4 regions of the Pseudomonas sp. S2_B10 genome follow, and region 4 is predicted to be linked to each of the others. Evidence: predicted binding sites of a transcription regulator. Region 4 holds the regulator's gene; each other region holds the start of a gene.
The links. Region 4 encodes sigma-54, which starts transcription at its own class of promoters, with help from an activator protein. Its sites were predicted from a motif close to ANTGGCATNNANNTTGCTNT; they were not measured.
Positions count from the first base shown of each region.

Region 1: the regulator sigma-54 is predicted to act here: its motif matches at 1,880-1,899, upstream of AB4O45_RS20890 (flagellar hook-length control protein FliK).
Region 2: the regulator sigma-54 is predicted to act here: its motif matches at 1,386-1,405, upstream of AB4O45_RS08885 (pilin).
Region 3: the regulator sigma-54 is predicted to act here: its motif matches at 2,189-2,208, upstream of AB4O45_RS22150 (CmpA/NrtA family ABC transporter substrate-binding protein).

Region 1 is NZ_CP162768.1:4,674,944-4,678,159, forward strand. It holds gene AB4O45_RS20880 (ATP-binding SpoIIE family protein phosphatase) at 1-1,453, shown strand, start outside; gene AB4O45_RS20885 (Hpt domain-containing protein) at 1,484-1,831, shown strand; gene AB4O45_RS20890 (flagellar hook-length control protein FliK) at 1,937-3,216, shown strand, end outside.
Region 2 is NZ_CP162768.1:2,004,067-2,007,282, forward strand. It holds gene AB4O45_RS08875 (DUF2845 domain-containing protein) at 1-42, shown strand, start outside; gene AB4O45_RS08880 (BON domain-containing protein) at 278-631, opposite strand; gene AB4O45_RS08885 (pilin) at 923-1,339, opposite strand; gene pilB (type IV-A pilus assembly ATPase PilB) at 1,566-3,216, shown strand, end outside.
Region 3 is NZ_CP162768.1:4,945,226-4,948,441, forward strand. It holds gene AB4O45_RS22145 (ANTAR domain-containing response regulator) at 275-850, opposite strand; gene AB4O45_RS22150 (CmpA/NrtA family ABC transporter substrate-binding protein) at 866-2,077, opposite strand; gene AB4O45_RS22155 (quinone-dependent dihydroorotate dehydrogenase) at 2,296-3,216, shown strand, end outside.
Region 4 is NZ_CP162768.1:3,964,713-3,967,928, reverse strand. It holds gene lptB (LPS export ABC transporter ATP-binding protein) at 1-464, shown strand, start outside; gene AB4O45_RS17630 (RNA polymerase factor sigma-54) at 631-2,121, shown strand; gene hpf (ribosome hibernation-promoting factor, HPF/YfiA family) at 2,195-2,503, shown strand; gene ptsN (PTS IIA-like nitrogen regulatory protein PtsN) at 2,515-2,979, shown strand; gene rapZ (RNase adapter RapZ) at 2,982-3,216, shown strand, end outside.

The DNA of each region.
Region 1 (3,216 bases), 710 kb from region 4:
CTTCCTCACCTCGCTGACCGAGAGTGAAGCGCTGGCCCGTTGTCTGGAGGCTGGCGGTGACGATTTTCTGGCGAAGCCGTACAACCAGGTGATCCTTGCCGCCAAAATCAAGGCGATGGATCGCTTGCGTCGCCTTCAGGCCACGGTCCTGCAGCAGCGCGATCTGATCGCGAAACATCATGACTATCTGCTCAACGAACAACGCGTGGCCAAAGCGGTGTTCGACAAGGTCGCGCATTCCGGGTGCCTGAGTGCGCCGAACATTCGGTACCTGCAATCGCCTTACGCCCTGTTCAATGGCGATCTGTTGCTCGCTGCGTATACGCCGGCCGGTGACATGCACGTGATGCTCGGCGATTTCACCGGGCATGGCTTGCCGGCAGCGGTGGGGGCGATGCCGCTGGCCGAAGTGTTTTATGGGATGACCGCCAAGGGCTATGGCCTGGCCGAAACCCTGCGCGAGATGAACGCCAAGCTCAAGCGCATCCTGCCGGTCGACATGTTCTGCTGTGCCACCTTGCTCAGTCTGAGTTTCCAGAGCCGTTCGGTGGAGGTGTGGAACGGTGGCATGCCCGACGGTTACCTGCACCGCATGGCCAGCGGCGAGCGTGTGCCCTTGCCGGCGCGGCATTTGCCCCTTGGGATTCTCAGCGCGCAAGCCTTCGATGACCGTACGGATGTGTATCCGATGGCCGTCGATGATCGAGTGTTTCTGTTATCGGACGGGGTGATCGATACCTGCGATGCCAATGACCAGTTGTTCGGCGTCGAACGCTTGCAGCAGGTGTTTGCGGCGAACCGTGAGCCGGATCGGTTATTCGAGGATATCGAGCAAGCGTTGCGCGATTTTCGCGGACAGGCCCGTGATGACGTAAGCATGGTCGAGGTCAGTCTGCTCGAGTCGGCGCAGGCCCACGGCGCAGCGCCGGTGTATTCCGACAGCGGCCAGTCGTGCCCGCTGGACTGGTCGGCCAGTTTCGAGTTTCGCGGCGCCACGCTCAGGCGCTTCAATCCATTGCCGTTCCTCTTGCAGTTGCTGCTTGAGGTGCATGGCCTGCGCGCGCAAAGCGGGGCGCTGTACAGCGTGCTCGCCGAGTTGTATTCCAATGGCCTGGAGCATGGCGTGCTCGGGCTGGACTCGAGCCTCAAACGCGATGCGGCAGGTTTCGCCCGCTACTATGAAATGCGCGCGGCGCGGTTGGAGGCGCTGCAAGACGGTTTCGTGCGCGTGCATCTGCAGGTGCAACCGCAAGGCGAGGGTGGGCGGCTGGTCATTCGTGTCGATGACAGTGGCAAGGGGTTTGATGTGGCGCGGGTCATGGAAAGGCCCGTGGATAACGTCCGCTTGTCGGGACGCGGCATCGGTCTGGTCCGGCAGCTGGGGCGCAACGCCAGTTGGTCGGACCAAGGTCGTAGTGCCAGCGTGGAGTTTTTCTGGGAGATTGAGGCATAATCCGCCCATTCTTGATCAAGGAGTGAGCAAGTGACAGACCCACATGTAAATCGCGAAGTCCTCGATACTTTGCGCGAGGTGATGGAGGACGGCTATACGGAATTGCTGGAGACTTTTCTGGCAGATTCGCAAAGCCGCCTGCACGAGTTGCAGGACAGCACCAGCGCCAAAGCGCTTTCCGATGTAGCGCATAGCTTCAAGGGCAGCGCCAGCAACATGGGCGCGGTTCGACTGGCCGAGTTGTGCCAGGACCTGGAGTCGAACGCGAAGGACAAAAGCCCGGAAGCGCTCGCTCAGCTAGTCGCCGATATCCATTCTGAATTCGCCGAAGTACGTCCGGTGTACGAAAGCGAAAAGCACCACGCCCACATCCACTGAAGCTGCCGTCCGGCGCTTTTCGCAAGTGTCTGGCCAAACTGGCCCGGCACTTGCAGTCAACTTGCTCAACTGTACCTACGATCCCAGTGCAGCGGAGACCGTGTCATGCCTGCGACCCCCAACATTCTTCTTCAGACCGCCGCTCAGGCCAAGGCGCAAGCCGCCTCTGCCAAATCGTCGGCAATGGCCGCAGACGCCGGGGACAAGGCCTCCAGCTTCGCCAAAGTGTTTGCCGATCAGGCGCCGGCCAAGCCCGCCGTGAGCGCTGACAATTCAGTCAGGCCGGCACGCGATAAGGTCGCGGACAGCAGCGGCAAAAAGGATATCGGCAAAGATCAATCTGCCGCGCCCCAGCCAGCAGTTGCCGATAGCGGCAAAGCGTTGCCTGCCGACAAAGCGGCGGCGAGCGACGACGCGACTGCCACTGCCGATGACACCGCTGAAACCATACAACCCCCTGTGGCCGATGCCGCGCCTGTAGACCCGGCCCTTGATCCGGCCTTGGCGCAAGTCGTTCAGCCGTTGGTGGCAGCGCCTGTGGTGCAAGCACCAACAGTCACCACGCCAGCCCAGCCGGAAACCGAAACGCCTGCACTGGCGGTCGTGTCGGGCATGGTCAAAGATCCGGCGGCAACCGACAGCGATTTCGATCCATCGGCCGACCCGCTCGACTCGATGCCGGCCGTGCGCATGGCGATGGAGCAGGGCGGGCATATTTCCGCCGCCAGTCAGGCGCAACCGAAAGCCACGCCTGCTCAAGCTCAGGCTGACGGCGAATTGACCGCCGCGCAGAACTTTGCCGCCGGCATGGCCAGCATGCTCGACGTGCAGGCCGACAAGGACAGCACCAGTCAGGGCGGCGAACAAGCTTTCAGCGGGCTGATCGACGATGGTCTGAAGGATCTGAAATCGGCTACCAGCGACACCCGCGTCGATGACTTCGCCAACCGTCTGGCGGCACTGACCCAGGCCGCTACGCCGAAAACCGCCAATGCGCTGCCGGTGAATCAGCCGATCGCCATGCACCAGAGCGGCTGGACCGAAGAAGTGGTCAACCGCGTCATGTACCTGTCCAGCGTCAACCTGAAGGCCGCCGACATTCAGTTGCAGCCGGCGGAGCTTGGGCGTCTGGATATCCGCGTGAACATGGTTCCCGATCAGCAGACCCAGGTCACCTTCATGAGCGCACACCCAAGCGTGCGTGAAGCGCTCGACAGCCAGATGCACCGCCTGCGCGACATGTTCAACCAGCAGGGCATGGGCCAGGTGGATGTCAATGTCGCCGACCAGAACCGTGGCTGGCAGGGGCAGCAAGGTCAGGAACAGGCGCAGCAGGGGCAGAGTGGCCGGACCAGCGCTGCGGGTGGCCGCCTGGATTCGGCGGA
Region 2 (3,216 bases), 2.0 Mb from region 4:
GGTAATCGCTTGCGGCAGATCAACAGCAAACGCGGTAACTGAGAAGAGCAAAAGATCGCAGCCTTCGGCAGCTCCTACATTTGGAATGCATTTCCCTGTAGGAGCTGCCGAAGGCTGCGATCTTTTGATTCTCCGAATAGAACAGGCCCCGACACAAGTGCCGGGGCCTGTAATGGTCACATCCGTGTGACCGTTCGCATGAACTCTAAAGTTGCGGCAGACGTATTGCTCGACCCGTCTGTCGCGTCTTCTCCCGGTTCAGGCGAGAAGTCTTGCCTTACTCGGCTTTCAGGCCGTCAGCAGAAACTGCTTTAACGCCTTTGATCTTTTTGGTGATCGCGACAGCGGAAGCTTTCTGAGCGTCTGTTACTGCTACGTCAGAAGACAGGGAAACTACACCTTTGTTGGTTTCGACTTTGATGTCGGTGCCTGGAATACCTTTTTCGGTAACCAGATCGCTTTTCACTTTGGTGGTGATCCAAGTGTCGGAAGTAGCTTCTTTAGCCTCGGTAACTTCACCAGCAGCCAGAACCATTGGCGACTGGGTAGCCTGAGCGGACTGGGCGAAAGCGCCACCAGCCATGGTCAGGGTCAGAGCGGTAGCAGCGGCAGTGATAGCGAACTTCTTCATACGAGTAACTCCTGTTTTTACTGGAAGTCTGCTGTAACGCTTGTCAGCAGGGTTACCGGATATATTGCGAACGCTGTGCCAACTTTTTTTGCCATATAAATTCTTTTAAAAACAATGAGTTATGAAAAATGCCAATTTTCATTTTCATGCAAAATGCATGACTCGCTCAATCTTCGCATGCAAGTTGCGGTTTTTTGGAAAGTTCATAAGCTGCTGAAATTATTGGAGCTTTTGTAGACAGGTGACCATACGAAAATGCCCCGCAGTGCGGGGCATTCGCTTTGTACTCAGTTAAACGCCAGGGCAACTGGTCGTCGTGTATTCCTTGGAACCGGAGAAGCCGCAAGACCAACCCGCGGTCGCACTACGAGTCAAGGTGATCGTCTGGCCAAGAACCGGAGCCGGAGCATTAAGCAACTTGCAAGTAATCGTCCCGGTACCGTCAGCCACTTTGCCACTCACACCCATTGTGCAGTTTTGAGTGGCACCTACGTTTGCGTTGACGTTAGCCAAAGTTGGATCACCAGATCCCGCGTTGATCACGTCTTCGAAATTGACTTTGAGGGCGGAAACTTCGGCAATACCCGCCGTCACCTTCGACCGCGCCTGATACTTCGAATACTGCGGCAGGGCGATAGTCGCCAGAATGCCGATGATCGCCACAACGATCAGCAGCTCGATCAATGTGAAACCTTGTTGTTTTTTCATAGACACGCTCCATGCATGAGTCGAAATCTCATGATCTGAACAAGGCTCAGCACAGCCCATGCCAACGCCTTTCAGGCCCCGCCTGCTGGGCGCGCGCAATCGCCTGCGCCGTTTCCTACAACCCGCAACCGCACTATCTGACACTTTTTGTCACCTGCACCGGCCGTGTTTGGCGCTGTCACTTGACTAGGCTATAAGTCATGAACGGCAAGCGTGCGGAATCCCCATGAATGACATCGCTCTGAGCGGTCTGGCCAAGCAATTGGTCCAGGCCGAACTGCTCACGGAAACAAGCGCCCGGCAATCCTGGGCGCAGGCCCAGCGCAATCGCGTGTCGCTGGTCAATTACCTGGTGCACAACAAACTGGTCAACAGCCGGCAAATTGCCGAGATCGCCTCGGAACATTTCGGCATGGCCCTGCTCGATCTGCATTGCCTCGACAAAGAGACTCAGCCCAAGGGTCTGGTCAGTGAGAAACTGGTTCGCCAGCACTGCGCCCTGCCCCTCTGGCGGCGCGGCAACAAACTGTTCGTGGGCCTTTCCGACCCAAGCAATCAGCAGGCGATCAGCGACATCCAGTTCAGCACCGGCCTGAGCACCGAAGCGATTCTGGTGGAGGACGACAAGCTCAGCGACGCCATCGACAAGTTCTTCGACAGCCATGCCTCGGGCCTGGAGGAAATGGCCGATGTCGATCTCGACGGCCTCGACGTCGAGTCCATTGATGACAACAAACAGGACGTGATCGGCGGCCTCGATGCCGACGACGCCCCGGTCGTACGTTTTGTGCACAAGATGCTGCTCGATGCGATCAAAAGCGGCTCTTCCGACCTGCATTTCGAACCCTACGAAAAAAACTATCGGGTGCGCATGCGCACCGACGGCATGCTGCGCGAGGTGGCCAAGCCGCCGATCCAGTTGGCCGGGCGCATTGCCGCGCGCTTGAAGGTAATGGCCAGTCTGGATATCTCGGAACGGCGCAAACCTCAGGACGGCCGCATCAAAATGCGCCTGTCGAAAAGCAAATCCATCGATTTTCGCGTCAACACCCTGCCGACTCTGTGGGGCGAAAAAGTGGTGATCCGGATTCTCGACCCGTCCAGTGCACAAATGGGCATCGATGCACTGGGTTACGAAGCCGAACAAAAAGCCTTGTACCTCGCCGCGCTGAAACAGCCGCAAGGGATGATTCTGGTCACCGGCCCCACCGGCTCCGGTAAAACCGTGTCGCTGTACACCGGGCTGAATATCCTCAACACCGTCGACATCAACATTTCCACCGCCGAAGACCCGGTGGAAATCAACATGGAAGGCATCAACCAGGTCAACGTCAATCCCCGCCAAGGGCTGGACTTTGCCCAGGCGCTGCGCTCGTTTCTGCGTCAGGACCCGGACGTGATCATGGTCGGCGAGATCCGCGATCTGGAAACCGCCGAGATCGCGATCAAGGCCGCGCAGACCGGCCACTTGGTACTGTCGACCCTGCACACCAACAGCGCGGCGGAAACCCTCACGCGCCTGCACAACATGGGCATTCCCGGTTTCAACATCGCCACCTCGGTCAGCCTGATCATCGCCCAGCGTCTGGCGCGCAAATTGTGCGCGCACTGCAAGCGGCCGCTGGAAATCCCCCACGAAACCTTGCTCAAGGAAGGCTTCCCTGAGGAACGCATCGGTCATTTCACGATCTACGAGCCGGTCGGTTGCGATCACTGCAACGGCGGTTACAAAGGACGCGTGGGGATTTATGAAGTGGTAAAGAACACACCGGACCTGCAACGGTTGATCATGGCCGAGGGCAATTCGCTGGAAATCGACATCCAGATGCGTCGCGACGGTTTCGCCGATCTGCGCACCTCCGGGCTGCACAAGGCCA
Region 3 (3,216 bases), 980 kb from region 4:
GGTGGGGCAACCGCCGTTGGTTACCTGTGCGGTTTACTTAGCGAGATTTGTGCCAACAGCTGAAAAGCAAAAGCCCCTCACCCTAGCCCTCTCCCAGAGGGAGAGGGAACCGAGCGGGGGATGTCCGAATCATTTGCCGATCTGAACGATTTCGAGTGAATCCATAATCGACTCGGTCGTTCAGGTCGGCGGACAGCGCCAGACAACGCGGTCGGTCCCCTCTCCCTCCGGGAGAGGGCTAGGGTGAGGGGCTTCTTGATTTGCAGCGAAAACTTCAGCCCAGCAACTCGCTCATGGCAATGATCTGCTCCGCCACCTGAATCAGCTTCTGCTGGCGGCTCATCGCCTGGCGGCGCATCAGCGTGTAGGCCTCTTCCTCGTTGCAATCCTTCATCTTCATCAGCAAACCCTTGGCCAGTTCGATGCGCTTGCGCTCGGCCAGTTGCTGATCGCGCGCCTGCAATTGCGCGCGCAAGGCCTGGTCACTCTCGAAGCGCGCCATCGCCACGTCGAGAATCGGCTGCAACCGTTGTGCGTGAATGCCTTCGACGATGTAGGCACTGACCCCGGACTTGATCGCCTGACGCATCACCCCCGGGTCATGTTCGTCGGTAAACATCACGATCGGCCGGGGCTGGTCGCGGCTGACCAGTACCACTTGCTCCATGACATCGCGGCTCGGTGACTCGGTATCGATCAGGATCACGTCGGGGCGCACCGTTTCGACGCGCGCCGGCAGGTCGATGGTCAGGCCGGACTCGTCGATTACCTCGAAGCCGGCCTCGGTCAGCGCCGCTTTGAGGCGTCCGACTTTTTTCGCGGTGTCGTTGATCAGCAGAATGCGCAACATGTTCGCGGTCTCCTGTCAGCGCTGGGCGAGAAGCGGGGCGGTGTCGCTCAGGGCATGCAGCTTGAAACTGCGCGCATAGCCCGCCGGATCGCTGCCGTCCCAGACCTTGCCGTCGAGCAACTGGCTGCTGCGCAGGTCGGCGTGCGAAGCCGCAATACCGACAGCGTTCGCTGCCTCGCGATACAGATCCAGACGCTGAACCTGCCGGGCGACGGCCAGATAATCCGGATCCTCGCGCAACAGACCCCAGCGACGAAACTGGGTCATGAACCACATGCCGTCGGAGAGGTACGGCAGATTGACCTCGCCCTCGCCATGAAAACGCAGCGCATGCGGATCCTGCCAGCGATTGCCGAGGCCGTCGGCGTAATCCCCCATGAAACGCGGCTCGATGCAGGCGGCGGGGGTGTCGAGGTATTCGGTGGCGCTGAGCAATTGCGCGGTACTGCGGCGGTTTTCCGGGCTTTCTTCGATGAAGCGGCTGGCCTCAAGAATGGCCATGACCAGCGCCCGCGCGGTGTTGGGGTATTGCTCGACAAATTCCCGGGTGCAGCCGAGGACTTTTTCCGGGTGGTCGGGCCAGATGCTTTGGCTGGTCGCCAGGGTGAAACCGAGATTCTGCTGCACGGCGCTCGCCGCCCACGGTTCGCCGACGCAAAAACCGTCGATGCGCCCGGCTTGCAGGTGCGCAACCATTTGCGGTGGCGGCACCACCACGCTGTCGACGTCCTGCAACGGATGAATGCCCTGGCTCGCCAGCCAGTAATAAAGCCACATCGCGTGAGTGCCGGTGGGAAAAGTCTGGGCGAAGGTCAGTTTTGCGCGGCTTTGGTGCACATGCTGATCGAGCGCTTCAGGACTGTTCACGCCAGCCTGTTGCAAACCATGGGACAGGTTCAGGCTCTGGCCATTCTGGTTCAGGCCCATCAGCACTGCCATGTCGGTCGGGGCGACGCCGCCGATGCCCAGGTGCACCGCGTAAATCAGGCCGTACAGGCTGTGCGCGGCATCCAGTTCGCCGCTGACCAGTTTGTCGCGCAGGTTGGCCCATGAGGCCTGACGTTTGAGGTTCAGGGTCAGGCCGTAGGGCTGGGCGAAGCCCTGGGTGGCGGCGACCACCACCGAGGCGCAGTCGCTCAGCGCCATGAAGCCGAGATTGATCGCGCTCTTTTCCGGCGCATCGCTGCCATTGACCCAGGCCAGAGGCCCCAAGGACGTTTCGTTCATACGCTACCTCAAAAAAAACGTCGTCCCGGATTCTGCGCAGGCAAAACCCGGGGACGACGCCATTGTCCTGGCCTGCGCGCCGTCATTGGTCGGCAGACTGATGAGCGGGGTGGTGCAAGGCATATGCCAGTCGCCTGATTCGCGCAGGCGCCTCGCGCAGGGAGACGATGCCCGGCTATAATCGCCGCCTCTTTTCGCCGCCCGAGTCATTGCCGCCCATGTACACCCTGGCCCGTCAGCTGTTGTTCAAACTTTCCCCGGAAACCTCCCACGATCTGTCGCTGGATCTGATCGGCGCGGGTGGACGTTTGGGCCTCAACGGCTTGCTGTGCAAGGCACCGGCGAAAATGCCGGTGACCGTCATGGGGCTTGAATTCCCGAACCCGGTGGGGCTGGCGGCAGGTCTGGACAAAAACGGCGCGGCCATCGACGGCTTTGCGCAACTGGGTTTCGGCTTTGTCGAAATCGGCACCGTGACCCCGCGTCCGCAGCCGGGTAACCCGAAACCTCGGATCTTCCGCCTGCCGGAAGCCGAGGCGATCATCAACCGCATGGGCTTCAACAACCTTGGCGTGGATAACCTGCTGGCGCGGGTCGCTGCGGCGAAATACACAGGCGTGCTGGGCATCAATATCGGCAAGAACTTCGATACCCCGGTCGAGCGCGCGGTGGATGATTACCTGATCTGCCTGGACAAGGTCTACGCCCACGCCAGTTACATCACGGTCAACGTCAGCTCGCCGAATACCCCGGGCCTGCGCAGCCTGCAGTTCGGCGACTCGCTCAAACAATTGCTCGCGGACCTGGCCACGCGCCGCGCCGAACTGGCTCTGCGTCACGGCAAGCATGTGCCGCTGGCGATCAAGATCGCGCCGGACATGACCGACGAAGAAACTGCGCAGGTCGCCCAGGCGTTGATCGAAACCGGCATGGATGCGGTGATCGCCACCAATACGACTCTGAGCCGTGTCGGCGTCGAAGGCATGGAGCATGGTGACGAGGCGGGCGGTCTGTCGGGTGCGCCGGTGCGTGAAAAGAGCACCCATACCGTGAAGGTGCTGGCGGGCGAATTGGCCGGTCGTTTGCCGATCATTGCTGCGGGCGGGATTACCGAAGGCAAGCACGCGGCGGAGAAGATC
Region 4 (3,216 bases):
CGATCTTCCGTAAACTGTCGGTCGCCGACAACATCATGGCGATCCTCGAGACCCGCCCGGAGCTGGACAAGGCCGGTCGTCGCAAGGAGCTGGAAAGCCTGCTGCAGGAATTCCACATCAGCCACATCCGCGACAACCTCGGCATGAGCCTGTCCGGCGGTGAGCGTCGCCGGGTGGAAATCGCTCGCGCCCTGGCCACTGCACCCAAGTTCATCCTGCTCGACGAACCGTTCGCCGGTGTCGACCCGATCTCGGTCGGCGACATCAAGCAGATCATCCATCACCTCAAGGCCAAGGGCATCGGCGTGCTGATCACCGACCACAACGTGCGTGAGACGCTGGATATTTGCGAAACCGCTTACATCGTCAACGACGGTCAACTGATCGCTGAAGGCGATGCCGAGACCATCCTGGCCAACGATCTGGTCAAGGAAGTGTATCTGGGTCACGAGTTCCGCCTGTAAGCGCGACAGCGCTGTATCGATTCAAGGCGCATTTATCCGCTTTAATTGTTACAGCGCTCTAGGCAAACACTTCAGTTTCAGGCATATAATTTGCTTAAGTTTGGCGCTTCGGTGCCCTGTAGTGGATGGCGCAAAGCGCCGGCGAATAAGGTGTTAAGCCCCTGCCATGAAACCATCGCTAGTCTTGAGAATGGGCCAGCAGCTGACGATGACACCGCAGCTGCAACAGGCCATCCGCCTGCTCCAATTGTCGACCCTGGACCTGCAACAGGAGATCCAGGAGGCTCTGGAATCCAATCCGATGCTCGAGCGCCAGGAAGAAGGCGACGACTTCGACAATGCCGATCCGCTGGCCGACAACGCCGAACAGAAGCCCGCCGAAATCCAGGAACCCTCCTACCAGGAAACCGCCCCGACGGTGGATAACCTCGAGGATGGCGATTGGAACGAGCGCATCCCCAACGAACTGCCAGTGGATACTGCCTGGGAAGACGTTTACCAGACCAGCGCCAGCAGCCTGCCCAGCAGCGATGACGATGAGTGGGATTTCACCACCCGCACGTCCGCCGGCGAGAGCCTGCAAAGCCATCTGCTCTGGCAACTGAACCTGGCGCCGATGTCCGACACCGATCGCCTGATCGCTGTCACCCTGATCGACTGCATCAACAATCAGGGCTATCTGGACGAAACACTCGAAGAAATTCTTGAAGCGTTCGATCCGGAACTGGACATCGAGCTCGACGAAATCGAAGCCGTCCTGCATCGCATCCAGCAATTCGAGCCCGCTGGTATCGGCGCCCGCAACCTCAGCGAATGCCTGCTGCTGCAATTGCGCCAGCTGCCCGCGAAGACGCCGTGGCTGACCGAGGCCAAGCGGCTTGTCGCCGATTACATCGACCTGCTCGGCAGCCGCGATTACAGCCAGTTGATGCGGCGCATGAAGCTCAAGGAAGACGAGCTGCGCCAGGTCATCGAACTGGTGCAGAGCCTCAATCCGCGTCCCGGCTCACAGATCGAGTCGACCGAAGCCGAATACGTCATTCCCGACGTGATCGTGCGCAAGGACAACGAGCGCTGGCTGGTCGAGCTGAACCAGGAATCGGTGCCTCGCCTGCGCGTCAACGCCCAGTACGCCGGTTTCGTGAAGCGTGCCGACACCAGCGCCGACAACACTTTCATGCGCAACCAGTTGCAGGAGGCCCGCTGGTTCATCAAGAGCCTGCAGAGCCGCAACGAAACCCTGATGAAAGTGGCCACGCAGATCGTCGAACATCAGCGCGGCTTCCTCGAATACGGCGACGAAGCAATGAAGCCGTTGGTATTGCATGACATCGCCGAAGCGGTCGGCATGCACGAATCGACGATTTCCCGGGTGACCACACAAAAATTCATGCATACCCCGCGCGGTATTTATGAGCTGAAATACTTTTTCTCCAGCCACGTCAGCACCTCCGAAGGCGGCGAATGCTCGTCCACGGCGATCCGCGCGATCATCAAGAAACTGGTCGCTGCGGAAAATCAGAAAAAGCCGTTGAGTGACAGCAAGATCGCTGGTTTACTGGAGGCACAAGGCATTCAGGTGGCTCGCCGCACCGTCGCCAAGTACCGCGAATCCCTCGGAATCGCGCCTTCGAGCGAACGCAAGCGGTTGATGTAAGCCACGTTACAGCGTTCCAGTGGCAGGCTTTTCGGCCTGCCGCTTTATGCACTGGCAACGAAGGAGAAGCTGTATGCAAGTCAACATCAGTGGACACCAACTGGAAGTGACCCAACCTCTGCGTTCCTACATCGAGGAAAAACTCCAGCGACTGGAGCGACATTTCGACAAGATCACCAACGTGCAGGTCACGATGTGCGTCGAAAAGCTGAAACAGAAGATCGAAGCCACCTTGCATATTCCCGGCAGTGAAGTGGTCGCAAACGCAGAAGATACCGACATGTACGCTGCGATCGACTCACTTACCGACAAGCTGGATCGCCAACTCAAAAAGCATAAGGAAAAGACCCAGAGCCTCCTCCAGGGCGCGACCGGTCGTTAACACCCCTATCCATGATCCGACTTGAAACCATCCTGACCCCCGGCCGTTCCCAAGTGAACGCGCCGGGCGGCAGCAAGAAAAAAGCCCTCGAACAGATTGCCAACCTGATCCACCGCGAAGTGCCGGATCTGGCGATGCAGGATGTCTTCGAGGCGCTGATCGCCCGTGAAAAACTCGGCTCCACCGGTTTTGGCAACGGCATCGCCATTCCCCACTGCCGCCTCAAGGGCTGCGCGGGGCCAGTGAGCGCCCTGCTGCACCTCGAAGCCCCGATCGATTTCGACGCCATCGACGGCGCTCCGGTGGACCTGTTGTTCGTATTGCTGGTCCCGGAAGCCGCAACCGACGCGCATCTGGAGTTGTTGCGCCAGATCGCCAGCATGCTCGACCGCAAGGAAGTGCGCGACAAGCTACGCAGCGCTCCGAGCAATGAAGCCTTGTACCAGGTCGTACTGGACGAGCAGAACGGGCACTAATCATGCGTTTGATCATTGTCAGTGGCCGTTCGGGCTCGGGTAAAAGTACCGCCCTGAATGTCCTTGAGGACAACGGCTACTACTGCATCGACAATCTGCCGGCCGGTTTGCTGCCGGAACTGGCCGAGCGAGCGCTGATTCACACAGAACTGGCGCAGCCGCTGGTCGCCGTGTCGATCGATGCGCGCAACCTGCCCAGCCATCTGTCACGTTTCCCTGAGTTGCTCGAAGACGTGC